2 regions of the Pseudoalteromonas sp. SCSIO 43088 genome follow, and region 1 is predicted to be linked to the other one. Evidence: predicted binding sites of a transcription regulator. Region 1 holds the regulator's gene; the other holds the start of a gene.
The links. The regulator LexA, encoded in region 1, represses DNA repair genes until DNA is damaged. The targets are predictions, from matches to a motif close to TACTGTATNNNNATACAGTA.

Region 1 (15,803 bases):
GTGGTCTCGCCCGCTGGCGTAGTTAATAGCGGCCATACGGCTTCAAAGGTTGGCCAGAGCACTTCATTGGTCATAGCGTTATTACCAGCGCCACCGAGCCAAGGCACCGAAATCATACGTGCATAAAAAAGAGCGCCAAAAAACGCCATAAAGAACATAACCTCAGAGAATATGAACCAGCTCATACCTTGTCTGAAGGAGCGGTCCATTTGTGCTGAGTAAAGCCCTTTATGAGACTCTTCAATAACGTTTCTAAACCAGCTAAAAACCATATAAATTAATATGGCAATGCCTAGATACAAGACATACTGGCCACTACTGCCCTCACCACTTACTTGCATCACAGTTAAACCAGCACCGACAGCAATTAAAAACATCGCGATGGCACCAACTATTGGCCAAGGACTCTCGGCTGGAACATAGTATTTTTCATAATTTTGATTCATTTTGTTTGCTCCCAATTAGCAATTAGCTTGGCGGCTTTTAATCGTTTTTAGCCACAACATGCCCGCTAATATCAAACACGGTATACGACAACGTCAGTTCCTCAACATCGTCGGGTAACTCTGTATCAACATAAAACAACAAGGTAAATTCCATTTCTTCACCGGCTTTCATTGGCTGCTGATCAAAGCAAAAACAGGCTATTTTATGTAAGTACTTTGCCGCTTTACCCGGTGATACTGATGGAATTGCTTGCATGACTTTGTCTTCATTACTGGTGTTCTTTGCTGAAAATTTAACTTCACGCATGGCACCTGGTTGTACCGCCACGCTGTATTGCTCAGACTGCACCTTAAATGGCGCGCCGCTTTGGGCGTGAGTGGTAAAGCTGACATCAACTTGGCGCTGTGTATTTATTGATTCACTCGCGCTCGCTTTTTCTAATGATGGCTTACCATTCAACCCTGTAACGTCGCAAAACACGTCGTAAAGCGGCACCATTGCAAAAGCAAATGCGAACATGAGCAAGCATGTAATCAGCAGTTTTTTTAGCAAAGGTGCATGGTTCATTACTTAATCTCCGGCGGTGTTTCAAAGGTGTGATAAGGCGCTGGAGAATCGACTTCCCACTCTAAACCTTCAGCCCCATCCCATACTTTGGCAGGTGCCTTTTCGCCACCTCGAGCACATTTAAATACCACCAATACAAACAACAGTTGCGATAAGCCAAATGCAAAACCACCAATACTGATAATGGCGTTAAAGTCAGCGAATTGCAGAGCATAGTCAGGAATACGACGCGGCATACCAGCAAGGCCAACAAAGTGCATAGGGAAGAACAACACGTTGACACTGATTAGCGATAACCAAAAATGCCATTTCGCCAGCGTTTCGTTGTACATGTTGCCAGTCCATTTCGGTAGCCAATAATAGGCTCCCGCCATAATTGAGAACACAGCCCCCGTCACAAGCACATAATGGAAGTGAGCCACCACAAAATAGGTATCGTGATACTGAAAATCTGCTGGTGTAATCGCAAGCATCAAGCCAGAGAAACCACCTAAGGTGAATAACACAATAAAGGCGATTGCAAACATCATCGGAATTTCGAAGCTAATCGAACCTCGCCACATGGTGGCCACCCAGTTAAACACTTTAACGCCCGTTGGTACCGAGATAAGCATGGTGGCGTACATGAAAAACAACTCGCCTGCCACAGGCATCCCTGTGGTAAACATATGATGTGCCCAAACGATAAAACTTAGCAGCGCAATCGATGAAGTTGCATACACCATAGACGCATAGCCAAATAGCTTTTTGCGCGAGAAGGTCGGTACGATAGTCGATATAATGCCAAAGGCCGGCAAAATCATGATGTACACTTCGGGGTGACCGAAGAACCAGAAAATGTGCTGGAACATCACAGGGTCGCCCCCACCGGCTGCATCAAAAAAGCTGGTTGCAAAGTATTTATCGGTCAACACCATAGTGACCGCCCCTGCTAGAACTGGCATAACAGCAATTAACAAGAATGCAGTGATTAACCATGTCCAAACAAATAGCGGCAGCTTCATCCACGTCATACCTGGCGCTCTTAGGTTGACGATAGTCACGATAACGTTAATCGCACCCATAATTGAGCTGATACCCATGATATGTACGGCAAACACAAAAAGTGCAGTGTTATCGTTGCTGTAAGTTGTTGATAGTGGTGCGTAGAAAGTCCAACCAAACGCAGGACCACCACCAGGCATAAGTAACGAAGCCAATAGGATTAAAAATGCAAATGGCAAAATCCAAAAGCTCCAGTTATTCATACGTGGTAAGGCCATATCTGGTGCGCCTATCATCATAGGTACCATCCAGTTTGCAAGCCCAGTAAATGCAGGCATAACAGCACCAAACACCATGATCAAACCATGTACGGTAGTCATTTGGTTAAAAAAGTGCGGATCAACTAACTGTAATCCAGGCTGAAACAGTTCAGCGCGGATCACCATTGCCATCGCTCCACCAATTAAAAACATGGTGAGTGAAAAAATCAGGTATAAACTACCAATGTCTTTATGATTGGTAGTGTAAAGCCAACGCTTAAAACCTTTAGCTGGATGATGATGGTCGTGATGCGCATGCCCTGTTGCTTGCTCGTTAATAACATTACTCATTAGTTCGCCTCCGCTGCTGCATCAATCGCGGCTTGAATTTGACTCGGTTGGATAACATCGCCGGTATCATTACCCCACGCGTTTCGCTTATAAGTAATAACCGCAGCAAGTTGCTTAATTGAAAGCTGTTTATCGAACGCTTGCATTGCTGTGCCAGGCTTACCGTGTAATACGATATCTATGTGATCTTTTACATCACCTAATACAATCGGGCTGCCTTTAAGTGCTGGAAAAACGCCTGGTAAGCCCATACCGGTAGGTTGGTGACATGCAGCACAGCTTGCCATATACACTTGTTCACCTAAGACCATAAGCTCTTCTTTCGGTAATGTTTGATCAAGCAAAGCAGCATCTGCTGCGGCCGCATTGGCTTTTTCTTGCTTGGCATCTGCAAGCCAATTAGCAAATTCATCTTCAGGTAAGGCTTTCACCACAACAGGCATAAAGCCATGATCTTTACCGCATAACTCAGCACATTGACCACGGTATACTCCTGGCTCGTTAATACGTGTCCACGCTTCATTGATAAACCCAGGATTTGCATCCTTTTTAACCGCAAAATCAGGCACCCACCATGAATGAATTACATCGTCTGAGGTCATTAAAAAGCGAACTTTTTTATTGATAGGAAGTACTAGCGGTTTATCTACTTCAAGCAAATAATGCTCAGTTTTCTCTGCTTGGTTGTCTATTTGGTCTTTAGGTGTAGATAGAATCGAGTAATAAGCAATGTCTTCGCCCATGTACTCGTAATGCCACTTCCATTGTGAGCCAGTCACTTTAATGGTGATATCGGCTTTAGAGGCATCTTCCATGGCAATTAAGGTTTTTGTGGCAGGCACAGCCATGGCGATTAAGATGACAAATGGAATGGCAGTCCAAAGTATTTCAACTTTTGTACTTTCATGAAATTGGGCAGGCTTGGCCCCTTTGGATTTACGGTGGTGTATTAAAGCCCAAAACATCACCGCAAATACGATGATGCCGATTACACAGCAGATAATAAATATCGTCATGTGTAACTCATAAACATTATTACTTATATCGGTCACCCCTTTACGCATATTGTATTGGCTATTTGCCAATGCAAGCTCAGGAAGTGCAAACAATATAAGCCACAAGGCGTAACGCAGTTTACCCATGTGACGGCTCCTTTAGATGCTATTGCAAGACGCAAAGCGAAAAGGCGATACAACAAGGTGCCCATTCGTTTTTCTTATTGTTCAGAGCGACTACGTATCATTTTGACCCACTTATGATACCGACCCCATGACTAACACCTCGCACATTTTTGTGTCTTTTTATTAATTAGGTGTTAATACAGTGTATTAACCAATTAGTTAAAAAATGACCAATAAGCAAGTTTTAATGATAATAAATGTTTATTTTGGTGCAGAAATAACAACTATAATCAGCGCTTTATTTAATGTTTAGGAGTAAGAACGAAATATAAAAAGAGAGGAAAACTGCGCTATATAAGGCTTTAAATGAAGAGTAAGGATTCACAAATCCTAATTAAGTAGTAAAATTTCAGTGGCGCACCAAATTGAGTCAATTTAATGCACCAAATTGGGAACGTTTACATCCAGTCAGCGTTACGAATAACACCTACCGCTAACCCCTCGATGTTGAACGACTCATGCTCAAGGTCAACCTCAATAGGCGAAAACTCTTCGTTCTCAGCGTGTAAAAGTACTTTGCGACCCGCTTTTTCTAGACGCTTAACTGTTACATCTTCATCGACTCGAGCTACAACTACTTGCCCGTTTTCAGCAACTTGTGTTCTATGTACTGCAAGCAAATCGCCATCCATAATACCAATGTCTTTCATACTCATACCATTTACACGCAGTAAGAAATCGGCAGCAGGTTTAAATAATGAAGGATCAACTTGGCAGTGACTTTCAACATGCTCTTGCGCCAAAATAGGTTCACCGGCTGCAACACGGCCAATTAAAGGTAAGCCTAGTTGCTCTGGCTCATCTTCTTCAATTAACTGAATACCGCGACTCGCCCCAGGCTTCATTTTGATCATGCCTTTTTTTGCCAGTGCTTTTAGGTGTTCTTCAGCAGCGTTGGCACTTTTAAAACCCAATGTTTGAGCTATTTCAGCACGCGTAGGTGGCATGCCTGTATCTTTAATAAAGACTTTAATTAGTTCTAAAATTTGCGATTGGCGTTTAGTTAATGGGCGCATACAACTGGTTTTCCATACAGTACATTTAACTGTGAGTATATACAGTTATTTGAAAATCGCAAATTTAAATTAACCCCATCATATTGCTACAAAACTAACATTGAACCACACCGAAAGATGCCATAAGGTATTAGCTTTAATTAGCAGGCTAAGGAAACACAATGAGTATTTGGCACCAACCAATCACGTTAGAGCTTTGCAAAGAGCTGGAACAAGGGATTACCGGTCAAGGCACTTTAATGAAAACTATGGGCATTGAGGTAACTGAAATTGGCGATGATTATTTAATGGCAACCATGCCTGCTATTCCTGAGCATCATAACCCTATGGGCATGGTCCATGGCGGAGCAAACGTTGTATTAGCAGAGACAGTGGCAAGCTATGCAGCCAATTTCGTGGTTGATTTCAATAAGTTTTATGCTGTTGGCCAAGAGATTAATGCCAACCACATGAAAGCGTCACGCAAAGGAACGTTAACAGCAACTGCGAGACCGCTGCATTTAGGTAAGCGAACTTCTGTTTGGGATATAAAAATTACCAATGCCGCAGGAGAGCTTTGCTGCGTATCAAGAATGACCGCAGCTGTTGTAGAGCGATAAATTCTGGCTATTTTTCAACAGGATAAATAGTAATTTCAATCCCTGCGCCAATTGCAGAGATACGTAACAAGGTATCGGCATGCAGGGGTTGGTTAAAGCATTTAGGCGAATTACCTGATTCAAAGCCTATATCAAATGTACGCTTTGAGCACGATAACCACTGTTTTAATGCATTGCGCGAGCAAGACTCAATAAGCTCGCAAAGCTGGTTAATTGCTTTATCTGGAGAGCTGATATCTGCGGTTGCTTCAATACGTGCTAGTTGGCGGTATTCATCTTGGTCATAATGTAAAACCATGGCGTTTTTCTTCAAATCAGCAACAAGCGCACTTATATCGTGCTTTGACTCAAGCTCCAGATCTACATTTAAAAATTGAATTTCCGACATACTCTCGTTTTTACCCTCTATTGATATCGACTGAAACTTTAACTCAGTTTTGTATATATACCAAATCTAGAATACAGTTAATGCGACATTATGCCGCATTGGCAATCTAGCTAAACAACCTAAAATAGCGCCCACATAACAATAATAACGGGGTAATAATGAATAAACGCCTGTTTAAGTATGCTCGTAAAGGGCATAAATGGCTTGGCTACTTACTTGCTTTGCAGATCTTTTTTTGGCTCTTAGGTGGGCTGGTAATGAGCTCATTACCACTTGAAAAAGTGCATGGTAAGCATCTGGCTAATCGCAGTTTAAGTAGCCCATTTTTATTGTCGGACTACCCTGCTTCAATTGATAAAATAACAGCGCAATTCGAGCAAATCGAGGGTATTAAATATAGCCATTTTTTAAATACCCCGATTATAGAAGTTACATCCTTTAGCGGTACGTTTATTTTTGATGGCAGAACAGGTGCTAAAATGCCTGCACCGAGTAAAGCGCAAATCATTGAAAATGCGCAAGCTCACCTGCTTATTGACGCAAAAATAACGCAAGCGCAGTTATTAACAAAAGGGCCTAGAGAAGTCGGTCACAAAGCCAATGTTTGGCAAATTAGCTTCGATGATTGGTTAACAACAACCTTATATTTAGATAGCCAAACCGGTAAAGTTATAACTGTGCGCAGCACCCTGTGGCGCATTTTCGACTTTTTCTGGATGCTACACATTATGGATTATGATGAGCGTGAGAACTTTAACAATCCACTACTCATCAGCTTCTCAGCCACCAGCGTACTATTTTGTATTACAGGAGTTCTCTTGTTACTACAAAACGTTCGAATTAAACGTAAAAAGCCAGCTACACGTGTTGGTCAATCAAAATAGGATTGCCATCTGGGTCGGTGATAATAAAACTCGCGTCACCGGCCTTTTGTATTTCTAATCCTTGTTGCTGAAATTGTGCAGCTAATTGCTCAAAGGTTGCAAATTCATCCAAAGCTTCGGCATTTTGATCCCACCCAGGATTAAAGGTCAGCATGGTTTTATCAAACATACCTTGAAACAAACCAATCAAATGTTCACCGTTTTTCATAATTAGCCAATGCTGCTCTATCTCCCCAGCAAACTCTTTGAAACCTAGCTTTTCATAAAACTGCTTTGAAGCACGAATATCTTTTACATTTAGACTTACAGAAAAAGCACCTAATAACATGGTTGTAATTCCTTTAATAAAAACGGCCTAACAACTATAGCTGAGTTGAAAAACTTTTCCTTTTTAGAATAGTCGCTCTAGAATAGCTGTTCCTGTAGTTCACTGATGTGATGGATATGCGTTTATTTCTATACTTAGCCCTTTGTTTTATTTTCACTTTTCCTATATCCGCTAAAGAGTTTTCGAGCTTTTACAGTACCAAAAAGCATTTAATTAAGAATCTACCAAGCAATAGTAAAAGCTTATATTGTGGTTGCGATATCAAGCGCCAAGGTAAAAAACTTGTGCCAGACCCTGATGCGTGTGGCTATATTCCTAGAAACTCTGTCACCCGTTCAGGAAAAGAGAATGCTCGCGCAAAAAGAATAGAGTGGGAGCACATTGTGCCTGCCTGGGAGTTTGGTCATCAATTACAATGCTGGCAGGATGGCGGTCGCAAAAACTGTAAAAAGGTCAGTGAAAAGTTTCGTCAAATGGAAGCTGACATTAATAACCTTGCCCCCGCTATAGGCGAGATCAATGCTGACCGTTCAAACTTTCGCTACGGTATGGTGTCAACATCAAGTGCAAGTTACGGAGCATGTCCCGTAAAAATCGATTTTAAGCAACGCGTATTTGAGCCACCCATTTATGCAAGAAAGCAAATAGCCGATACCTATTTTTATATGCAAAAAACCTATGGCTTAAAAATATCTGATAAACAACGTAAATTATTTGAATCGTGGCAAAAGCTTGAAATAGCTGAAATTAGCAATCGTAAGTCTTTATAACTAGCAGCACATTCGTTTACATTTCAGACGCTATAATTTATTGCTTTCAGATTAAGTAATTGTTAGTTTTTAAACAATTTATATAAGAAAGGAAGCACCATGTTTAAAAATAACAAACTCGCTTTAGCTGTCTTCTTAGCGGCTTCAGGCATTTCTTTATCTGGCTGCGGCGGTGGTGGCTCATCGAGCAATACCGATACCACGAATCCACCACCAACAACTTCTGAACCCACTTGGACGGCTGGTGTCTTTGATCCATCAAGCGAATTTAAAGATCAATGCACTGTACCGCGAACTGGCAATGATCCATATAACGATAATCAACCTTACCCAGATACAGCAGGCTCTGAGTTTACTGAGAAGATGTGGCTACGTTCATGGAGTGACGAAACCTATCTTTGGTACGATGAAATAGAAGACAATGACCCAGCTAACTTCAGCTCTGTCGCCGCTTACTTTGATCAATTAAAAACCTTCGAAAAAACAGATTCTGGTGCTTATAAAGATCAATTCCATTTCAGCAGGCCAACAGAAGAGTATTTTCAAGAGTCGCAATCAGGTGTGGTTTCTGGCTATGGTATCAATTGGGCATTTATCAGTAATGTTCCGCCACGAGAGTTACGTGTAGCCTATTTAGAGAGTGACTCACCAGCTGCAAATGCAGGCTTACAACGCGGTGATACTATTTTAATGGTCGACGACGTCAGCATTGACACTAATACTCAACAAGGCGTAGATATTCTAAATGAAGCGCTATTTGGGCCGACAGCTGGCGACTCGCACAATTTTGTTGTACGCAGTAATGATGGCACCGAAAAATCGTTTACTCTAATCGCAGGTAATATAACCCAAACACCTGTACAAAATGTCGATACTATTACCACAGGAGATGGCACTAAAGTTGGCTACATGCAGTTTAACAGCCATATAAGTATTGCTCAGCCTGAGCTGATAAGTGCTGTGAATAAGTTCAAAACCGACAATATCGACGAGCTTGTGATCGACCTTAGATACAATGGCGGTGGTTTATTAGCGCTTTCTTCGCAACTTGCCTATATGATTGCAGGTCCAGCTAATACGAGTGACTATTTTTACTATCAAGTCATTGAAAATGACAAGCAGCCCGAGAGCGACCCATACCCGTTTATTGATATTGAAGTCGATTATTCTACTTTCGAGGGAACAGGTAACACACTACCTGACTTAAATTTATCGAAAGTCTATGTACTCAGCACTGATAATACATGTTCAGCATCAGAAGCACTTATCAATGGCTTAAAAGGCATAGATACTGAAGTTATTTTAATAGGTGGTAAAACCTGCGGTAAACCATATGGTTTTACCCCAACGCATAACTGTGCAACCACTTACTACACCATTCAGCTAACGGGTGTGAATTACAAAGGCTTTGGCGAATACTCTGACGGCTTAGTACCAACTCCTTCACCGCAATTCGATGCAGATGTAAAAGGCTGTGAACTCGATGACGACTTTAACCACCAGTTAGGTGATAGTGATGAAACACTTCTGAGTGCAGCGCTTTATCATATTGAGAATGATAGTTGCCCAGTGGTAACGCAAAGTGCCACAGCTAAGCAAGCGACAACCTCATCTTATGCTGCTGATGAAGCTGGTATTGCGCTAAAAGCTAATACTACACTTTACAAAAATAATATGGATTTAACCCGTCCGCTACCAGCTAAGGAAGGTGATAATGAATAAAGCACTGTTCTTAACCTGCACCTTACTGGCAAGCATAGCAGGCTGTAAAAGTACTCAAGCAGAGCAACCGCAAGATGCTACGCTTGTTCGGGTAAACCCGGGAGTGATTACTGATATACAGCAGGCTATTCAGTCTGCTAAGGGCGGTGCACTGGTCACCTTAGCCGATGATGTGTTTACTAAAAGCGCAGAGTTACTGATTGACCACGGCACCAACAAAGGGCCTGATGGCCTGCCAATTATGGGTGCCCATTCAATTCCTTCTGAGAAGTTTGTGTTGCAAAAAGCAGGTGAGCAATGCCTGCTTTACTACCCCAAAAAAGAGCTCCGTATTCCACTTCCTAATGTAGAGTGCGAAGTTAACTAACAAAAGGCGCAGCTTAGGCTGCGCCTTTTACATCATAGGCTTTGGTGAGGGCCAAACACCTCATAATGAATGCGTTCACTTGCAACCCCAATACCTAGTAGTTGCTCTTTTATCATTGCCATAAATGCGATTGGGCCACACAGGTAAAAGTCACCTTTGCTTATTGGTAAGCTGTCAGCGACGTGGTTTACATCCATTAAGCCCGCAAAATCGCCCCCCTTGCCATCTTTAAACCAGGTAACACAATGTAATGAAGCGTGCGCTTGCTGTTGCTTAAATAAGTACTCTTTAAAGGCAAACTGCGTTTCACTGTCGCAAGCATGCAGGTAATGAATTGGCTGATTAGGTTGATTACTTAATAGTGTTTCGAGCATCGCCATCATCGGGGTTTGACCAACTCCCGCTGAAATCAATACAACAGGCGAGTCAATTTCGCGAAGCACAAAGTCGCCTGCGGGTGGGTAAATTTCTACCTCATCCCCCTCACTTAAGCTATGTAGGTAGTTAGATACCAAGCCTTCTTTTTTCACGCTAATACGGTAATTACAACTATTACTTTGCTGCGATAAAGAGTATTGCCTCACTTGCGTTAAATCACTGTTTGCAGGCGTTACTTTAATCCCTAAATATTGGCCCGGTAAATACGCCACAACAGGCTTTGCATCGGCAGGCGTTAATGTGAAACTACAAATTTGCGATGACTCCATACGTTTTTCTGTAATAGTGAAAGTACGGGTACCAAACCATCCTCCCGGCGCCTTTTTGGTTTTTTGATATAGCGACATCTCCTCATTAATACATACATCAGCTAATAACGAATAAGCTTCACGCCATGCATACTCAACCTCAGGGGTAAATTGTTCTGGCAATAACTCTTTTAAAGTCGCAATCAAATGCCCACCAACAATAGGATAATGCTCTGGCAAAATATGGTAACTGGTGTGTTTATGATTAATGCGCGCAAGCGCATCTTTTAACACTGCCAAGTTATCAATATTTGCCGCGTAGGCAGCTAAGGCATTAAACAGCGCAAATTGCTGAGAGCCCGATTGCTGATGTGTCATATTAAAAATATTTTTAAGCTCTGGGTTGTAGCTAAACATACGATCATAAAAATACTCAGTCACTTGAGGGCCTGCTTGTGCAAGCAACGGCAAAGTACTTTTAACAATCTGGATCGTTTTTTCAGATAACATAGTTTTTCCTATTGGAGAGATTAACCGCGGCGACCATCAACACGACGATTCACTAAGATGGGCGCACAATGAAATAAAAATAAGCTAAAGCCAGCAACCCACAGCAACGCACTTAACTGCCATGCAAGGTGATGACCTAAATAAACGGGAAGTAACGAACGTACAATGGCAGCTATCACAATGAGTACAAATGCCAAACTAATGTACGCAGGGGCTTGTAATGCGCGCCCAGTGTGACCATGAGAGACACGTACCATCATGGCGATGATCATCACACCTATGGTGCCAACAGTGATCAGATGAAGCGCATCTTTGAATAAGATAATAGAGCTGAAATAACTCAGCGCGATGAGTATTAAACCCACAGATAAAGCCCAATAAGCCACATGTAATGACCATAGCAAAGGCACTTTTAGAATGCCTTTATGCCACCACAAAACACACCGGGCTGAATGTAAACAAGCAAGCCAAGCAAAAACCCAACCGGTGCTCATTGCGCTAAAAAATAGCTGACTCATAAAAAACCACGCAATGGCGAAAAATGAGCTAAATACGACTAATTTATCGAGCTTGGGGGTTCTAACTTGTTCACTTAGGTTAAGGCCGCGCGCGGTAAAAAATGGCACAACTCGCCCAGCCACAACACCAACTAGCAGTGTCATGATAAGTACAGCGGTATCAACAACCCCCAGTGCCAGCGACATTTTATTAAGTACAACTAAGCTCAAAAAAATCACATTGAGCGCACAGAGCAAAGATGCGATGACAACAAATAAGTAGTTATGGCTGCTTTTTGCCTGTATCAGCATGTCAGCTAGAATAATAATTCCAGCTAGCCACCAAACGAGTTGTAGCGCACTAACAATATAAAGGTTTAGCTGCTCGAACCCTGCAATCTCAATAAAAAAACTAAGCCTTGCAGCAAGCCAAATCATGCTAAGCAAACAAAGTTTAATACCACTTACACTCGCCACACCTGTCCAAGTTTGTGCGGCGGTGAGCAAAAAGCCCATGGCAACCACGCCCGCAAAACCAAACAGCATTTCGTGAGCATGCCAAAGCGTTGCGGGCATTGTTAGGTGCCACTGTGCATAGCCCGCCAAGATTAAAAACCAGTAACTCATAGCAAATACAGCTAAGGCACCTGCCGCCAAGAAAAAAGGCCGAAATGCTAATGCCCATAACGGCCACTGGCTGAGTTGATAAAATTTGATCTTAGTTGGCATAGGTTCAGTTAAATTAATGACTTTCATTCGTGCTCTCAGCGTTTAATTTCCCCAGCTATTGCACAGTTCAAGCCAAAAATAAAAACCATTAAATATCAATGCATTAAACTTGGACACTTGATAAATAAGTCAAAATGACACACTATTAAAAACATCAATAAAACACATTCAGGTCAAATTGACATGATGCTCAAAAAATCCCTTCTTGATGTTGCACTTGCACTTACCAAAGCAAGCAGTGTTGATCATAATTTCAGTTATCTGTTGAGTTGCATTAATGATTGGCTTGAATGTGATGCAGTTGCCTTATTATTGAAACAAGGCGATGTGTTAAAGCCCGTAGCCCTTCATGGGTTGTCGGACGATACGTTAGGAAGACGCTTTAAAATAGCGGAGCATCCGCGCTTATTTGAAATATGCCGTGGCAGTGAACCGCTAAAATTTGCCAAAGATTGTGGCCTACCCGACCCTTACGATGGTTTATTACAAAGCCAGCATGGCGACTTTCCTGTTCATGCCTGCATGGGCGTGCCGCTGCTGAGCAGCAAAGATAACAACGAACTATTGGGTGTTTTGACCTTTGATAGTTTAGATGAACATGCCTTTGACGCTTTAGCAATGAACGAGCTCAATCAACTAAAACAGCTAGCTGCAGGCTATGTTGAGCATGCCCTAACCTTGCAGCATTTTATGCAGCACGCACAGCACAACTATCAAGTTGCGCAGCAGCTTAACCTTGAAGCGCTAACACGAGAAGGTGTCGAAATTATTGGTAATAGCCAAGCAATGCTGACCCTTAAAAATGATATTCAGCTGGTGGCTGCCTCAGAATTTAGCGTATTGATACAAGGCGATACAGGCGTCGGTAAAGAACTCGTTGCACGCAATATCCACTTAAACTCAAAACGCCGCGACATGCCGTTGATCCACTTAAACTGCGCATCGTTACCAGAGAACTTAGCCGAAAGTGAATTTTTTGGTCACAGTAAAGGCGCATTTACTGGGGCACATACTGCTCGCCAGGGTAAGTTTCAACTCGCCGATGGTGGTACCCTGTTTTTAGATGAAATTGGCGAGCTTCCGCTTGCTATGCAAAGTAAGCTATTGCGCGTATTACAAAGTGGTGAAGTACAAACTGTGGGGGAAGATCAAAGCCGTTATGTTGATGTCAGAGTGATTGCAGCTACCAACCGCGATTTAAAACAAGAAGTCGCTGCGGGGCGCTTTCGTGCAGACCTTTATCACCGCTTAAGCGTTTACCCATTGTATGTTGCACCACTAAAAGAGCGCGATAACGATGTTATTTTATTGGCAGGCTTTTTTATTGAGCAAACATCTAAAAAACTGGCAATTAAACAACTTAAGCTTAGTAGCGATACACAGTTACTACTGCGTCAATATGATTGGCCAGGCAATGTGAGAGAGCTTGAACATGTGATCAGTCGCGCAGCACTCAAAGCCAAGCAGCAGCAATGGCAACAAAGCATTGTCACAATCGAGCCTGACCATTGTGATATCGCTAAAATGGCCGTTGCTGAACCAAGCCCTGTTGCAGTTAACGAACAAAAAGCCACTCGCTTATCGCTTAAAGAGGCTACTGACGCTTTTAGTTATCAATTAATTATGCAACAACTTGAACTACACAACCTAAACTGGGCAGCCACAGCACGCAGCTTAAGTGTTGATAGAGCCAACCTTGTGCGCCTAGCCAAACGGCTAGGCATTAGCGTTAAAAAGTCTGTTTAAGCTTTTAAATCTTTAAAATAGGCTTTTAAAAGCTGACTAAATGCTTGGACTTTGGCTGTACGATGCACCAAGTGATGCGTTACCAGCCAAAGATCCGTTGGCCAGTTTAGCTCTTTAGGAAGCACTGGCAGCAGATCAGGGTATTGGCTTGCCACTTCATGCTGTAAACCACCAATTCCTAGGCCTCTCACAATCGCCCTTGTAGCTTCTGATGTTTCAGACACCCGTAACTTAATTTGCGAAGGTTCAATATGTTGATCAACCCATGCAAAATAAGGCACTTTACCGTTGTAGCCAGCCACCCCAGAAACAAAACTATGCTGTTGCAACTGCTCAATATTCTTTGGCATGCCATACTTTTCAATATAACTTTTAGAGGCATAAAACCCTGACGAAAGTTCAGCTAAATGCTGGGCAATATAGTCGCCTTCATCAGGCCGAGGGCCCGCTCGCACGGCAATATGCGCTTGACCGTGATCAAGGCGTAAACGGTTTTGATCAAGAATAACTTCGAGTTGCACTTGCGGGTGCAGGTTTTGAAACTGCTCACAGACATCACTAAGCACATCAATAAAACCACTTACAGTAGTTAATAATAAACTGCCTCGCAGTTGGCTATCAGCGGCAATAATATCGTTGTGAAGTTTTTCAAGTTCAGCGTTAATCGATTTTGCAGTCGCAAACAACTTAGCGCCAATTTCTGTCACTGTATAGCCTCGGGCATGACGGTGGAATAACCGCGCATCAAGGTTATCTTCTAAATTGTTGATTCTTCTAAGCACTGTGCTGTGATGAACACCTAACGATTCGGCAGCAGCGGTTAACGTGCCGAGCCTTGCCACCTCATAAGCAACTTTTACATCTTGCCAATCATCAAATTGAATCGCCATAACGGCTCCTTGTGTGCATATACGCACATAAGTTTTGCGTTTATTTGGCTTTTCTGCAAGCTGTTTTTTGCTACAGTGAGTATATCAACAGTGAAGCTTAAAAAAGGAAGCCATCATGACAGCACCTAAAATTATTGCCCTAGCAGGCAGCCTACGTAAAGACAGCTTTAATCAAAAACTGATTAATGAAGCTGCACGCTTCGCCCTCGAAAGTGGTGCTGAAGTAGAAGTGATTAAATTAAGTGATTTAGACTTACCTTTATTTGATGAAGATATTGAAGCGCAAGGTACACCTGCAGGCGCACAATTATTAAAAGATAAGCTTCGCGCTGCTGATGGCATTTTATTAGCAAGCCCAGAATATAATGGCTCAATTACAGCGCCACTTAAAAACGCAATCGACTGGGCTTCTCGTACAGAGCAAGGCGCAGTGCCTGCATTTCGTAATAAAGTGACTGCACTTTATGCATCTTCACCGGGTGGTTTAGGTGGCTTACGTGGTTTAAATCACGTGCGTGATATTTTATCAGGTATTGGTAGTTTAGTACTTGCAGATCAACTCGCAGTACCTGCTATTCACACTAAATTAGATGAGCAAGGCCGCATCAGCGATGCTGATACAGCCGAACAAGTTGCCAGCCTTGCCCAGCAACTTGTGAGCGTAGCGAGCAAATTAAATAAATAATTGCTAGCCTAGTTTTATCGCTACTAACTTAGCTTTGTCGCTGCTAGCTTAGCAGCGATAAAGTCTTCATGAGTTACATACAACAAGCTTGCGACGCGGCGAATAACCATTTCTTCATGCTTATCTAAATTGCCATCTGCGTAGGCTAAACGCCACAACAGCTCGATGATTTCAATACGCTGCTCGGCACTGCACT
Region 2 (15,803 bases), 1.9 Mb from region 1:
TGGTGGTCGTGTTGTCGCGCTTGTGCCAGATGGTCCAATGGCAAACAAGCGATTGAACGCTATGCTAGAAGATGAATCATTACAAAATATCTATCAAGCCGCTGAGATTGATTTGCCAGCCGGTGTATTTGCGCGTGCTGGTACGGGTGTAAAAACAAAGATCATTGTACTAGATAGATTTGACAACCAAGCTGACGCGCCTAGTACGCAGTACGTTAATTTTACAGGATCAAGCGATGTTAATACGCTGTTTGACCGTATAAAAGACTTTGAATTGAGAGCTCGAAAACAGCCTACACCAGTAGAAGTTGACGTTAGCCAGTACATGAATATTGAAAGCCCAGCCAGAAAAGGGCGCAAAGGTGAGGATCAATATAAAATTGAACTGTACGGCTACTTGCCACAAGACGTAAAAGAGATAGTTGATGCTGAAGCTATAAATACATTTGGCGCAATTCCAACTCGTGACGAGCGTGTTTATATAGTCGATCACCCCGAAGCGAGATCTGATCTTGCTCAGTTTATAGGTCGAACAATTGAAGAAGCAATGGAGTCAGGCGTTAAGATTTCGTTCGATACGCCAAAGCCTAAGCCAAAAGTGGACGGCGAATCTAGCAATGATTACTTTGAATACAGCGGCGAGACATACACGACTAAGCGCGGAAAAGAGTTTTTAGTAACTGAAATGAAAGACCGCCAAGCGCGTGATGATTATGCCGCATTAAAAGAGCTAGCCAAAGAATATAACGGTTGGGCCCGTGGTCAAAAATTCATGTTCCCGACTGAGGACGATGTTAAGCAGTTTAATGAGCGTGCAAAGGGTTTGTTGTCTGGTGGTGACAATATTAAGTTCTCAAAATCTAATACAAAAGGCAAAGCAAAAGGCGTAAACGCAGAACAGGCGCAAAAAATAGCTGATGGGTTTATCGAAAGCTTAAACGGCGCAAATGGAATTAAGGTTCGTATATTAGCCACTACTGCCGAAGCAGAGCAAATGTGGCGCATGAGCTTGGACGGCGCAACAGTTAAGGGCGCTTATAGCGAAATATCCAATACTGTTTATGTTATTGCTGAAAATATTGATAGCGTAACAGACTTAAAACAAACACTGGCGCATGAAACTATTGCGCATGGTGGCCTTGATACTGTTATAGGTAAAGAAGCCAAGCAAGAGTTTATTAATCGCATCAAAAAAACCAAAGGCCGTAAAGCGTTCGAGAAATACTGGAAAGACGCAAACACTGATTATTGGGATATGAGCGATGACGTTAAAGCAGAGGAGATTTTTGCACGCTTTGTAGAAAACGAACCAAGCAAAGGCGAGCTTAAATACTGGTGGCAAGCATTAAAACGCTGGATAAAAGCGCAGCTGGATAAAGCTGGCATCATGTACCGTGAAGATGACGAAGTTACTGCAATGCGTGATATGCTCGAAAGTATAGTGAAAGGGTTTAAAGCGCAGAGAGAGCCAAAAATTCAACAGAGAAGTGGCTTAGCTTACAGTCAACCAGGTAAAAAGTTCAGTCGAACCGCCGATGAAGATACCCGCACCGCTAAAGAAAAATTAGGCCTTGTTGAACAGGCTAAAGAATCAGTGGCGGATATCATCAAAGGCAAATTAAATAGCGTTTATGAAACTGCTAAAGACTCTAGTTTTTGGAACAGACTTAACGAAGGTATTTTCGATGGACTGGCGGGCATTAAGCAGGCAGAAGAAAAGGCAGGTATTACCGATATAAATAAACAAGGTTATGTAAGCGCTCGTCTTGCATCCGGCTTGGCTGATGTGCTTCATGGTGTATATAACTATGGCGCACCACAATGGAAAAACGGGATCGTTGCACGCAAAGAAAACACCAAAGGGTTATTAGAAGTGTTTGGCATGCTAGGTGATGATCTTAATAATTGGCTCGCATGGATGGGCGCACACAGAGCTGAAAAGCTAAAAGAAGATGGCCGAGAAAACAACTTAACCGATGCTGATATTGCCGAGTTAAAAGCGCTTGGCAAAGGTAAAGAAAAGCTATTTGAGGAAGTAAGGAAAGAATATAACAAGATAAATTCAGCTATTCTTGATCTGGCTGAGCAGGCAGGATTATTAAACAAGCAGCAGCGTGCAGCATTTGATGAAGAATATTACGTGCCATTTTTCCGCGATATGGGCGAAACAGATCCAGAAATGGATGATATTAAACGGGCCATTATAGAGCCTCACACAAGAAATGGCATAGCCGGACAGTCAGCGCAAATTAAGGCACTGAAAGGCGGCGGAATGTCTACTAAAGACTTGTTAGAGAATATTATCACTAGGCAAAGCACGCTAATTGATGCTTCATTAAAAAACAAAGCGATGCTTGAAGTAGTTAACAATCTCGATGGCACTGACTTTATGAAGTCAGAAAACAGCGAAGATATTGCAGCGCTTAGCCAGCATGACTTAAACAAGCTTGGCAAAGTAAAGGTAATGAACGGTGGTAAGGCGCAGGCTTATGTTGTGAGTGACCCAGCGCTTTTACGCTCTCTAATACAAATAAATAGTAATGGCAGTCAGAATTTATTTAGAAAGCTAGGCAGAAGTGCTAAGCGATTTTTGACCGCCGGTGTAACTTTGTCGCCAGACTTTATATTTAGAAACTTTGTTCGTGATGCGGCTCACGCATGGATGATAAATAAGGATGACTTCAAATTAGGCACTGATAGCTTTAAAGGACTTAAAAAAGCGTTTAAAGAAGATGAAGCCTACCGCGATCTAATATTTAGCGGCGCAGCGTTCCAGGGCGGGTATGTTCACGGCTCAGATCCAGAAGCCGGGGCGCAGCAGATGCGTAGAGCGTTAAGAAGTAAAGGCTTGAGCAATAATCAAGTTGACAGTTACATGAGATCTATTGTTGACAGTGGCGCGTCGCTACTCGAAAAATATAGAAATGTAAGTGACAAATTTGAAAACGCAAACCGATTAAGCACATACGAAGCAGCGTTAAAGGCAGGAAAGAGCAAGCGCCAAGCGGCATTTGAAGCTAAAGATCTTATGGATTACAGCTTGAAAGGGAACTTTGAGACTATCGCGTTCTTTGTTGATATGCTGCCATTCTTTAACGCTCGCTTGCAGGGTATGAGCAAGCTCGTTCGAGCATCAAAAGCTAATGGTGACGACCAACTGTTGCGCATTCTCAGCGCTAACCTTGCAGGCAAAGGCATTAAGTTAGCAGCTTTTAGTCTCGCTTTAGCTGCAATGAATGACGATGACGAGCGTTATCAAGAATTGCCAGATTGGGATAAGGATATGAACTGGCATGTTTTTGCAGGTGAAGATCATTACCGTATTCCTAAGCCGTTTGAGCTTGGCGTGATATTTGGCACCATGCCGGAACGCCTATTTCACTTTGGTACAGGCACACAAAACGAAAAGGACTTAGGGCGCGCAGTTGTTCACGCTATAACGTCAACTATGTCTATGAATCCTATTCCACAATTTATGCTACCTGCTACAGAAGTTGTAATGAACAAGTCTTTCTTCAAATGGGCACCGATTGAAGGAATGGCAGATCAAAACAAACAAGCTGAGGACCGCTACAACGCATACACTAGCGACACAGCAAAAGCTATTGCGCAAGCGTTTGGTGTATCGCCTAAAAAAGTCGAACACTTGATCAAAGGTTATACCGGCACGCTAGGCGCATACGTTTTAGGTGCAAGCGATATTGTCGCCCGTCAAGCGATGGGGATTGAGTCAGCAGAAACACCGGTCAGCCGATACCCTGTTATAAAATCTTTTTATCAAGGTAGCGGGCCAAAGAGCAGCACTAAGTTCGCCAATGAGTTTTACGAAGCGCTTGATACTGCAAACCAGGCATACGGCAGTTACAAGCGAGCGCAAGAACTTGGTGATACATCGCGCATAAAAGAGCTTATTGAAAATGACGGGGAAAAGCTAAGATCGAGAGCTAAGTTGGCTAAGATTCAGCGTGGTATATCTAAATTGAATAAGATGCAAAAGGCAATAAATGACAATAATAACTTGTCATCCAGCCAGAAGCGCGAGCAACTAGACAATATACAGCGCAAGAAGAACGCTATTTTCCATAAGGCATATATCGCTTACAGTCTTGGCGAGTGGTGATAATAAAAAGGCCCTGATAAACAGGGCCTTTGATTGCATGGGCATAGCATCAACATAAGGTAAAAAAACTTACTTTTAAGTAAGAATATTAACTACAAGCAAAATTGCACCGCAAACCAGTCCAATGAATAACAAAAAACCTTCCTGTCTTTCTCTCCACTGCGACGTACCTACCTGCAGAAAAAGCAAGCTACCAGCCATAATAGGCAATCCCAAAAACCAGGTTAAGTTTGTTCCAACAGATAGACCGGTGATCATACCGAGAAGCATCAAGGCAATGTGCATTATTAACTCACTTGTAATAAAGTTTTTTAAAGTTAGCTGAGCGATTGGCTTAAGTCTACGTGTTTTTTATTGCTGTTCGCACTTACTAGCTTTTAGAGCGTGATCTTGATGGGAATTTAGAAAAGAGTTTTACCACAATATTACCACTATTTTACCACAGCGTTTTTAATGGTTATTCTTATTATGTTGTAAGGTGTTGATTTTAAAAGGTTAAAATGGTCGGCATAGCAGGATTTGAACCTGCGACCCCTGACACCCCATGACAGTGCGCTACCAAGCTGCGCTATATGCCGACGTTGCAAGCCATAGTACGGCTTTTTTTATAAAAATCAATATCTCCGCTGTTCGATTGCTTGTTTATTGTTCAGGTAATCTGCATTAAATCAATGGGCTAGAGGTTAATCTAGCCAATCGTTGATCGTTTTGTACATAAAGTCGCGTATTAATGGTTGAGCATCGGCATTAGGGTGCAGGTTATCGTTTTGCATAAGTTCTGGACGGCCTGCAATACTAAGCATGAAAAAGGGCATGAGCTCAGAATCTGTTTCATCGGCAATGGTTTTAAAGCTATCGGTGAAAAGTTTGGTATAACGCGGGCCATAGTTTGGTGGAATTTGTACTTCCATTACGGCGGTTTTCGCCCCAATTTTTTGGCTTTTTGCAATTAAATCACGTAAGTTAGCTTGCAGGCGTTTAATAGGGAAACCTCGTAAACCATCGTTTCCGCCAAGCTCAATGAGTACATGAGTGGGTTCAAATTCGCTTAGTAACGCGCCGAGCCGTCTTAGGGCGCCACCTGTGGTTTCACCGCTAATACTGGCGTTTACTAGGTATACAGATTGGTCTTTTTCATCGTACTTATCTTGTAACAATTTAACCCAGCCTTGCTCTTGTTTAAGTCCGTAAGCGGCGCTTAAACTGTCACCTAGGATTAAAATTGTGTTGTCAGCTGCTGCCGTAAGTGGTTTGATTACTAACAGTAAAACGAATATAAAACGTAGGATTGGATGCATCATATGTCAGCGCTTTCTCAATTAAACATCATTCAAGTTAAAGGACTTTCTAAAACGGTCACCACGGTTGAGGGCGACCTGACCATCCTCAGTGACATCAGCTTTAATGTCAAGTCGGGCGACTCAGTTGCAGTGGTAGGCACCTCAGGTTCGGGAAAGTCTACTTTATTAAGTTTATTGGCGGGCCTTGACCAATCAACGGGCGGCAGTATTCATTTAGACGGAGCCGCATTACACGAATTAGATGAAGAAGCACGCGCAGCACTTCGCGCTGAAAAAGTAGGATTTGTGTTTCAATCTTTCATGCTTGTACAAAGCTTAACAGCTCTTGAAAATGTAATGCTTCCGGCAGAACTTGCAGGAAGCAAAGACGCTAAGCAGCAAGCACTTGAGTTACTTGAAAAGGTAGGCTTAAGCCATCGTGTTGGTCATTACCCATCGCAATTATCTGGCGGTGAGCAGCAACGTGTAGCAATTGCTCGTGCATTTATTGGCACACCGAAAATCTTATTTGCCGATGAACCGTCAGCGAACCTAGATAGCAAAAACGGTAAGTTAATTGAATCTTTATTATTTGAATTAAATAAGGAGCACGGCACAACACTCATTTTAGTAACCCATGATGAGCAGCTTGCACAAAAGTGTCAGCAAATTTTACATATTGAAGCAGGGCAGTTAGTAACTGTAAAAGAAAGCGAAGGAGTGCAAGCGAATGTGGGCTAAATTAGCACTAAAACTGTTTTCACGTGAGTTTAAGCGTGGCGAATTAACAGTGATCAGTGCAGCAATAGCCTTAGCTGTTCTCACTGTTTTAACACTGTCTATGGTTACCGACCGAATTGGCCAAAGTATTGAAGAAAAAAGCAGTGCCTTTATTGCCGCTGATCGCGTTTTAGCAAGTAACCATGCTTTACCTGCTGAGTTTTTAGAAAAAGCCAACCAAGATAACTTACGCACCGCTAAAATAACTTACTTCGACACCATGCTATTTGCCGGTGACGAAATGCAGCTTGGCTCGGTGAAAGCGGTATCAAATACCTATCCGTTAAAAGGTGAGTTAAAAGTAAAAACCAGCCTGACTGACCAACCACAAGTAACTTCTGATATCCCAAGTCGTGGTGAAGTGTGGTTAAGTGAATCTGTGTTTTATGCGCTAAACATTAAAGTGGGCGATAAAGTAGAGCTTGGTGCTGCTACGTTTACGGCTAGTCATGTTGTAGCCGAAGAGCCAGATGCACCGTTTAATGTGTTCTCGAGCAGCCAGCGAATCTTAATTAATGAAGCAGACATTGCTGTTACAGAGGTAATTCAGCCGGGCAGTCGGGTGTTTTACCGCCAACTTTATGCTGGCGACAAAGACAGCTTAGATACCTTTTATGCTTGGTTAAAACCACAGATGAAAGAAAACCAGCGTTGGTATGGCGTTAAAGACCGCCAGTCACCTATTTCTAATAGTTTAAATCGTGCCGAAAGCTATTTATTGCTAGCTGGTTTGCTTGGCATTATTTTAGCTGCTGTTGCTATTGCGGTATCGGCAAAACGGTATTGTGAGCGTCAGTACGACCCAGTTGCTATGATGAAAACGCTTGGCGGTAGCCGCGCTATGATCCGTAAGATCTATTTATTACATTTGAGCCTTGTATGTTCAATGTCGGTGATTGTCGGTTTACTGATTGGTTATGGTTTACAAGCGGTTGCAACGGATTATTTGGCACAAACCATGGGCACAGCACTGCCAAGCGCATCGGCAAAACCTTGGATTATTGCGATCAGCACAGGTGTGATTTGTGCGGTTATGTTTTCAATTAAACCGCTACTCGATTTATTTGATATTCCGCCGCTACGTGTACTTCGCCGTAACTTAGGCGACCGTTTATTAGTAAGTAAAGTGCACCTTACTATGTCGGCGCTTACTGTGTTTTTACTGATGTGGTTATTTAGTAACAACATCAAAATTAGTGCAATTTTGTTCCTTTCGACGGCATTTTTAATTGCGGTGTTATTTGGTTTATCAAAGGTTATTTTTGGTGGTGGCCGCAAACTTGGCTTGAGTCCGGGCAATAGTTGGTCATTGGCGATTGCGTCAATTCAAAAGCGTGCCAATGTGAATGCGGTACAATTAATTAGCTTTGCTTTGGCTATCAAGTTATTACTGTTTTTAATTGTACTTAAGAACGACATGATTTCGGATTGGCAGTCTCAGCTTCCTGAAAATGCCCCTAATTCATTTTTAGTGAACATTACTGAGCAAGAATTAGAGCCTATAACTAGCTTCTTAGCGCAAAACGATATGCCAACGTCTGATTTCTATCCGGTTGTTCGTGGCCGTGTTAACGCCGTAAATGGTGAGTTGGTTGCTCGCGAAGTATCGCAAGAAGACAACGAAAAGAAAGACGAAGAAGCCCGCTCTGGTATTGGTCGTGAGTTAAACCTAACTTGGCGTAAAGACTTACCTAATCAAAATGAGCTTATCGACGGTACATGGTTTAGTGAAGACTCAGTAGCCGAGGCATCGGTAGAAGAGTCGATGCTTGAACGCCTTGATGTACAAATTGGCGATACGCTTACTTTCTTAATTGGTGCGCAGTCGTTTGATGCAAAAATCACCAGTGTACGTAAGGTTAATTGGACCACACTTAAACCTAACTTCTTTATTATTTTAAGCCCTGATGTACTAGCGAGCTTTCCTGCTACTTATATTTCATCAGTGAATGTAAAAGCAGAGAAAAAACGTGAGTTTAATGAGTTGATGCGTCAATACCCAACGGTTAACGTGATAGATGTTGAGAGCTTTATTAAACAAATTCGCTCAACCATAGAGCAAGTATCGTTAGCGATTGGCTTTGTACTAGCGATTGTGGTTGCCTGTGGCGCTTTAGTGCTTATTTCACAAGTGCAAGCAAGTTTGGGTGAGCGTATGCAAGAGATTGTTATTTTGCGAACCTTAGGTGCGAAAGGGCGCTTAATTAAAAATGCCACCTTATATGAGTTTTTACTATTAGGCGTTACCGCTGGCTTAGTCGCAGCGATTGTCAGTGACATCGCTCTGTTAATAGTGCAAAAACAGATGTTCGATTTAGCAGGTAAGTTCCACCCTCATATTTGGGTGATTGGCCCTGCAGTCGGTGGCTTATTTGTGGCATGTTTAGGTTATTTGATGATAGCCTGCACAATGCGAAAAAATACGCAAGGCTTATTACGTTCACTCGCGTAAAAGTCTCTTGAAAGTTGACTATAAAATGCTCGCAATTGCGGGCATTTTTTATGAATTGCAATTGGTTACTGGTAATTTATACAGTGCTCTGGCATTATTAACCGCAGATAATAATGATAATAGACGGTTCAGTTAGTTGGCGATTATTTTAGGGATTGATCCTGGTTCACGATTAACAGGGTACGGCGTGATAGCTCACCAAGGTGCTAAATTCACTTATTTAGGTAGTGGCTGCATTAAATTGGCCGATCACGATTTTCCGGTACGCTTAAAAATGATTTACCAAGGGATCAGTCAATTAGTAGAGCAATTCTTACCAGACAGTTTTGCTATAGAAAAAGTGTTTATGGCACACAACCCAGACTCAGCGCTTAAACTCGGTCAAGCACGTGGTGCTGCTATCGTTGGTGCTTCAATGGCAGAGCTGCCAGTTTATGAATATTCTGCTCGGCAAATTAAGCAGGCTGTTGTAGGTAATGGCGGCGCTGATAAGTCTCAAGTACAGCATATGGTTAAAAACATTTTAAAGCTGCCAGGTACCCCTCAAGCCGATGCCGCAGATGCCTTAGCAATCGCTATTTGCCATGCTCACTCAGAACAAAATTTAATAAAACTTGCGGGCAGTGCGAGCAAAACCGTAAGAGGACGATTAAGGAAGTAATATGATTGGTCGATTAAATGGCTTACTTGTTGAAAAGCAGCCACCAGAAATTCTTATTGAAGTAACTGGTGTAGGCTACGAAGTACAAATGCCCATGACTTGCTTTTATGATTTACCGGCAGTGGGTGAGCAAGCGATTATTTATACCCATTTTGTGGTACGTGAAGATGCCCAGCTATTATTTGGCTTTAACAACAAAACCGAACGCGCTTTATTTAGAGAGCTTTTAAAAGCCAATGGTGTAGGGCCAAAACTTGGTCTTGCTATTTTATCGGGTATGTCAGCGCAGCAATTCGTAAGTTGTGTTAACAATGAAGATGCAACAACACTGGTTAAACTGCCAGGTGTTGGTAAAAAAACGGCTGAGCGTTTAGTGCTCGAAATGAAAGATAGACTCAAAGATTGGGGTAATGACTTATTTACACCATTTAGCGATAATGCCGTCATTGAGCCATCAAGTGATGATACCCTAGTGGCAAATAATGCTGCCGATGATGCAGTATCAGCACTTGTGGCATTAGGCTATAAGCTACCGCAAGCACAAAAAGCGGTTAAAACAGTGAACAAACCAGATATGACGACTGAGATTCTAATTAAAGAAGCTCTAAAATCAATGTTGTGAGTAAACCATGATTGAAGCAGATCGCTTAATAGATGCGAGTGAACAAAGTAACGAAGACAGTGTTGATCGTGCAATACGACCAAAGCTGTTAACCGATTACACAGGCCAGCCGCATGTTAAGCAACAAATGGAGATTTTTATCGAGGCCGCTCGCCATCGTGGCGAAGCGCTGGATCATTTATTAATATTTGGTCCGCCGGGTCTTGGTAAAACCACACTTGCAAACATTGTAGCCAACGAGCTTAACGTTAATATTAAAACAACGTCGGGGCCAGTACTCGAAAAAGCAGGCGATTTAGCTGCGCTTTTAACGAACCTTGAAGAAGGTGACGTACTGTTTATTGACGAAATACACCGTTTGAGCCCGCAAGTCGAAGAGATTTTGTATCCCGCAATGGAAGATTATCAGCTGGATATAATGATAGGTGAGGGCCCCGCAGCGCGCTCAATAAAGCTTGATTTGCCGCCATTTACATTAATTGGTGCAACAACGCGTGCTGGCTCACTCACCTCACCACTTAGAGACCGTTTTGGTATTGTTCAGCGATTAGAGTTTTATTCTGTTGAAGACTTATCAAAAATTGTTGCCCGCTCAGCAAGCTTTTTAGACTTAACCATGTGTGATGAAGGTGCAACCGAAATCGCCAAGCGTTCACGCGGTACACCGCGCATAGCAAACCGTTTATTACGCCGCGTTCGTGATTACACCCAAGTGAAATCAGACGGCAAAGTGAATGCCACAGTTGCAGAGCAAGCCCTCGATATGATTGATGTCGATAAAAGCGGTTTTGACTACATGGATAGAAAATACTTGCTAGCTATTATCGAAAAATTTATGGGCGGCCCAGTTGGCCTTGATAACCTAGCGGCTGCAATTGGCGAAGAAAAAGAAACCATTGAAGATGTGATAGAGCCGTTTTTAATTCAACAAGGCTTTATTCAGCGTACCCCACGCGGACGACTCGTTTCAGACATTGCTTATTTACACTTTGGGCTTACGCCTGAGAAATAACTAAAACCCCGCGGTTAGTTACAAGCTTTAAGCTATAAGTATCAAGCAGCTCGAGAGAGCTGCTTTTTTTATCGAGATAACTTGCTTATATTAAGTAGGTGTATAGGTTTTTACCGCTTACCGCTTACCGCTTACCGCTTACCGCTTACCGCTTACCGCTTACCGCTTACCGCTTACCGCTTACCGCTTACCGCTTACCGCTTACCACTGGGTTGTTGTCTCATTTTAACATCTGTAATTCACATGCTGTTAAGTTATCGGTAGGTATTCTCATTGGCGTTTGTGTAGGCAAAAAAAAGCCCGCATAAGGATGCGGGCAAACAACAAGTTGAAGGAAGTAATCCAGGGAACTACGGTCTACTTGAATAAGGTTTTATCCCGATTTAAGTAAACCTAGAGCAATACGAAACTTCATATTGCTAAAAACGGAGCTTGATGAAAGAAACTTTCATGAGGTTGCTAGCTCGGTATAGGTAAATAATACGCAATGATGGATTTTTCTTCAAACTAGAAAAATTTTATTTTCAAATAAAAAAAACTAATGTGAGCTAAAAGTTGAATTGTTTTCTTTTTGTTCACTTTGTAACTATTTTGTTTTTAACCTTCTGAATAAAAGGGTTTTTATAAATTTTGTGATCTTTATTCAGGATTAGTTTAAGTATTCTGTAGTAGATTTGCAAAAGTGCTTTTGGGTGTTTATGCGTAATTTATGAATAAACGTCGTGTTTTTGGCTGTTTTGGTTGCTTTTAAGAGCTATTCTAGTGACTTATTATTAAGGTGAAAATATGCGTAAATGTGTTGATAAAACCTAATATGGCTAAAAAATAACTAAGCAAATTGCTTTTTACCGTTATTTGCCGCTAATTCACAGCAAGAGCGTTGTCAGTTTATAACTGACTAGATACACTAGATGTAACTTTTGGCCATGATTGTGGTCAATAAATGCAAGTGTAAAAAATATAACAAATTACATAGAAATCTATTTTAGGAGTTTAACGTGGGATCAGGGCTTAACTTTTTAGATCTTATTCTAGAAGCCAGTGTACTTGTCCAGCTAGTAATGTTGGCATTAGTCGGTATGTCGGTAATGTCATGGGCAATTATTTTTCAACGTAAAAAAGCGATTTCTGATGCACTTAATGGCGCTAAGCGTTTTGAGCAAAAGTTTTGGTCAGGTATTGATTTAAGTAAATTATATAACGAAGTATCTGCTCGTCCTGGTGGTGCATCAGGTGTTGAAGCATTATTCGTTGCAGGATTTAAAGAGTTTGCACGTCATAAGAAAAATACATTTCAAAGTGCAGGCATCGTAATGGAAGGCACACATCGTTCAATGCGAGTTGCGCTATCGCGCGAAGTTGAAAAGCTTGAGTCTAGTTTATCGTTTTTAGCAACAGTGGGTTCAATTAGTCCTTACATCGGTCTGTTTGGTACGGTATGGGGTATTATGAACGCATTCATCGCGTTAGGTGAAGTTAAACAAGCAACGCTACAAATGGTAGCGCCAGGTATTGCCGAAGCGCTGATTGCAACTGCAATGGGCTTATTTGCTGCAATCCCTGCTGTAATTGCTTACAACCGTTTTGCCAATAAAGTAGAAAAGCTTGAAGGTAATTACATTAACTTTATGGAAGAATTCGCCAATATTTTACACCGCCAAGCAGCTGCGCAAATAGAGGCTAAAGCGAATGTATCAGCGTAAGAAACGTCGCCCTGTAGGTGAAATAAACGTAGTACCTTACATTGATGTAATGTTGGTACTACTAATTATATTTATGGCAACTGCGCCACTTATTACCCATGGCGTAAAAGTGGACTTGCCGAAAATGGAAGAATCGGATTTAGTTGATACTAAAGATACACCGCCTATCATTGCGTCAATTGATGCTGAAGGTAAGTACTATGTAAGTATTGGTACTGACCCAGAAGCACCAATGGAAGCGCTGGATGTTGCGGCGGTAATTAAACTTCAACTGCAAAAAAATCCAGATACACCTGTAATGATTAAAGGTTCTGGCCGTGTTTCTTATCAAGAAGTACTGCTGCTTATGGACTTTTTGAAAAATGCTGGTGTGCCTTCAGTGGGTCTTATGACCGAATCATTCGAGGGGACGAAAGGCTAGTATGGGTGCATCAGTAGTAAAATCGGTTCTTTTGCACCTTGCAATAGCAGGTTTATTAGTAGCAACAGCTAATTTTCATATGCCAGCGCCTAAGGTGATGGAAGTAACGCTGAACCCTGCTTTACCAGAGCCTGAAAAAGCCGTTGCCGCAGTAACGGTTGATCAGCAAAAGGTTGAGCAGAAAATTGCCGAGCTTAAAAAGCAAGAAGAAGCAAAAAAACGAGCCGAAGCAAAACGTATTCGTGATCTTGAGCGCCGTGCAAATGATGCACGTAAGCAACGTGAAGCTGAAGACAGACGCCTTAAAAAGCTAGAGCAGCAACGCCGCGCGAAAGAGAAAGAAAAAGCAGAAGCAGAAGCACAAGCGAAGAAAGCACGTGAAATTCAAGAGAAAGAACGAGCTAAAGCGCAACAGGCTGAAAAGCAAAAGCAAGAAGCTGAAGCCGCAGCGAAAGCTGCAGCTGAAAAACGTAAAGCTGAAGAAGAAGCGTTAAAGAAAGCGGAAGAAGAGCGTAAGCGTAAAGCTGCCGAAGCTGAAGCTGAACGTAAACGCAAAGAAGCTGAAGCAGAGCGTAAACGCCAGCAAGCATTGCAAGAGCAAATGCTACAAGAACAATTAGCTGCTGAGCAGGCTGCACGTAATAAAGTGCGCCAGCAACAAGTAGTGGGCGAAGTTGAAAAATATAAAGCGTTAATTATGGCGCGCATTCAACAAAACTTCTTAAAAGATGAGAAGATGAAAGGTAAAGAATGTCGTCTTAATATTCGTCTTGGTTTTAATGGCTTAGTGACTCAAGTAAAATCACTGGGCGGAGATACCTTGGTATGTGAAGCTGCAATGCGCGCGGTGCGTATGGCAGACACACTTCCAGTATCACCAGACCGTGAAGTATTTGAGCAACTTAAAAATATTAATTTAACAATAGCGCCTCAATTTTAAAGGAATGATATGTTTAACCAGATAAAAACAGCATGTTTTATTGTATTACTGGGCTTTCATGGCATTGCCAGTGCTGCACTAGAAATTGTGATCACCGATGGTATTGACGGTGCACGTCCAATTGCGATTGTACCTTTCCAGTACAATGGTGTAGGAACTATCCCTGAAAAATTAAGCTCAGTGATTGCAGCTGACTTAATGCGTAGTGGTAAGTTTAAGCCAATTGACGTGAACACAATGCCGCAGCTTCCAGCTACTGACACCGACGTTGATTACGGCGCTTGGGTTAATAAAGGCGTTGAAGCGGTTCTTGTAGGCCAAGTAGAGCAGCAAACAAATGGCCGTTACTTAGTTAAGTATGAGCTTATTGATGTTATTCGTGGTCAAATTACTGGTGGCGAAACGCAAATGATGAGCAATGGCCAATTAGTTAAAAGCCAAGATCACATTTTAGACGCGCGTGAAAGCGTAATTGCTGAAACAGGTTTTCGCCGTTACGCGCACCGCATTAGTGATGTAGTTTACGAAGCGCTTACGGGTGAAAAAGGTGCATTCTTAACGAAGATTGCTTATGTGATTGTTCGCGAAGAAGAGCCTAAGCCATACCAGCTTGTAGTTGCTGATTACGATGGTTTTAATGAGCAAGTGTTACTTCGCTCTAAAGAGCCATTAATGTCACCAGCGTGGTCACCTGACGGTACTAAGCTTGCGTACGTAACATTTGAGAATCGTCAAAGCCAAATTTATATTCAAGATTTATACACAGGTAAACGTGAGCTGATCACAAGTCACCCTGGTATTAATGGTGCACCGCAGTTCTCGCCTGATGGTAAAAAGTTATTATTAGTGCTTTCTAAAGACCGAAATGGTGCAACAGAAGTATATGTTTTAGACCTTGCAACTCGTAAAGAAAGACGCCTTACAAACCACCGTAGTATAGATACTGAACCATCTTGGTTCCCTAATGGGCAAGATATTGTGTTTACGTCTGAAAGGGGTGGTAATGCCCAGATTTATAAGTTAAATTTGCAAACTGGTAGGTCAAAACGCATGACGTTTGACGGAGATATGAACCTAGCAGGTTCGGTTTCTCCAGACGGAAAAGAATTAGTGATGGTGAACCGTACCAACGGTCAATACCATCTTGCTAAGAAAGAGCTAGCTACAGGCGCGTTCCAAGTATTAACTAGAACTCGCTTAGATGAATCACCGAGTATCGCTCCAAACGGCTCGATGATTATCTACAGCACGCTTCATAATAATAAACAGGTGTTGGCGTTAGTTTCTATGGACGGTCGCTTTAAAGCACGCTTACCTGTGCTAAACGGACAAGTAAAGGCACCAGCTTGGTCGCCTTATTTACAGTAATTTTACTGGTTTACTCAATATAGGAATCAATTAAATGCAACTTAATAAAACTTTAAAAGGCCTGCTAATTGCTGTGCCAGTGATGACATTAGCGGCGTGTAGCTCTTCTTCAGGTGTTGACGAAGGTGCTGCAAACCAATCTAACCAAGGTATGGTTGAGCAATCAAACAACTCTGATACTGTTGAAGTAGCAACGCTTACTCCAGAGCAACAAGCTGAAGAAGCACTTCGTGAAAAATACGAAGCGTTACGTCAAGAGCAAATCATTTACTTTGGTTTTGATAACGCAAAAATCCAAAGCAAATATGCTGAACTATTACAAGCACACGCTGAGTTCTTAGTACAAAACCCTTCAGTTAAAGTTCTAATCGAAGGTCACGCAGATGAGCGCGGTACGCCTGAGTACAACATCGCACTAGGTGAGCACCGTGGTCAAGCAGTAGA

Region 2: the regulator LexA is predicted to act here: its motif matches at 8,699-8,718, upstream of ruvC (crossover junction endodeoxyribonuclease RuvC).

Annotation. Positions count from the first base shown of each region.
Region 1 is NZ_CP072675.1:3,617,274-3,633,076, forward strand. It holds gene J8Z28_RS16670 (cytochrome c oxidase subunit 3) at 1-446, opposite strand, end outside; gene J8Z28_RS16675 (cytochrome c oxidase assembly protein) at 484-1,014, opposite strand; gene ctaD (cytochrome c oxidase subunit I) at 1,014-2,609, opposite strand; gene coxB (cytochrome c oxidase subunit II) at 2,609-3,751, opposite strand; gene lexA (transcriptional repressor LexA) at 4,189-4,806, opposite strand; gene J8Z28_RS16695 (PaaI family thioesterase) at 4,968-5,405, shown strand; gene J8Z28_RS16700 (hypothetical protein) at 5,413-5,793, opposite strand; gene J8Z28_RS16705 (PepSY-associated transmembrane domain-containing protein) at 5,952-6,677, shown strand; gene J8Z28_RS16710 (VOC family protein) at 6,652-7,005, opposite strand; gene J8Z28_RS16715 (endonuclease) at 7,122-7,775, shown strand; gene J8Z28_RS16720 (S41 family peptidase) at 7,875-9,497, shown strand; gene J8Z28_RS16725 (hypothetical protein) at 9,490-9,864, shown strand; gene hmpA (NO-inducible flavohemoprotein) at 9,897-11,060, opposite strand; gene J8Z28_RS16735 (NnrS family protein) at 11,081-12,313, opposite strand; gene norR (nitric oxide reductase transcriptional regulator NorR) at 12,470-14,032, shown strand; gene J8Z28_RS16745 (LysR family transcriptional regulator) at 14,029-14,922, opposite strand; gene J8Z28_RS16750 (NADPH-dependent FMN reductase) at 15,038-15,607, shown strand; gene J8Z28_RS16755 (tellurite resistance TerB family protein) at 15,631-15,803, opposite strand, start outside.
Region 2 is NZ_CP072675.1:1,694,071-1,709,873, forward strand. It holds gene J8Z28_RS07875 (LPD38 domain-containing protein) at 1-4,120, shown strand, start outside; tRNA gene J8Z28_RS07880 (tRNA-Pro) at 4,622-4,698, opposite strand; gene J8Z28_RS07885 (arylesterase) at 4,804-5,421, opposite strand; gene J8Z28_RS07890 (ABC transporter ATP-binding protein) at 5,422-6,141, shown strand; gene J8Z28_RS07895 (ABC transporter permease) at 6,131-8,632, shown strand; gene ruvC (crossover junction endodeoxyribonuclease RuvC) at 8,769-9,293, shown strand; gene ruvA (Holliday junction branch migration protein RuvA) at 9,295-9,915, shown strand; gene ruvB (Holliday junction branch migration DNA helicase RuvB) at 9,923-10,927, shown strand; gene tolQ (protein TolQ) at 11,926-12,630, shown strand; gene tolR (protein TolR) at 12,617-13,051, shown strand; gene tolA (cell envelope integrity protein TolA) at 13,053-13,991, shown strand; gene tolB (Tol-Pal system beta propeller repeat protein TolB) at 14,001-15,359, shown strand; gene pal (peptidoglycan-associated lipoprotein Pal) at 15,394-15,803, shown strand, end outside.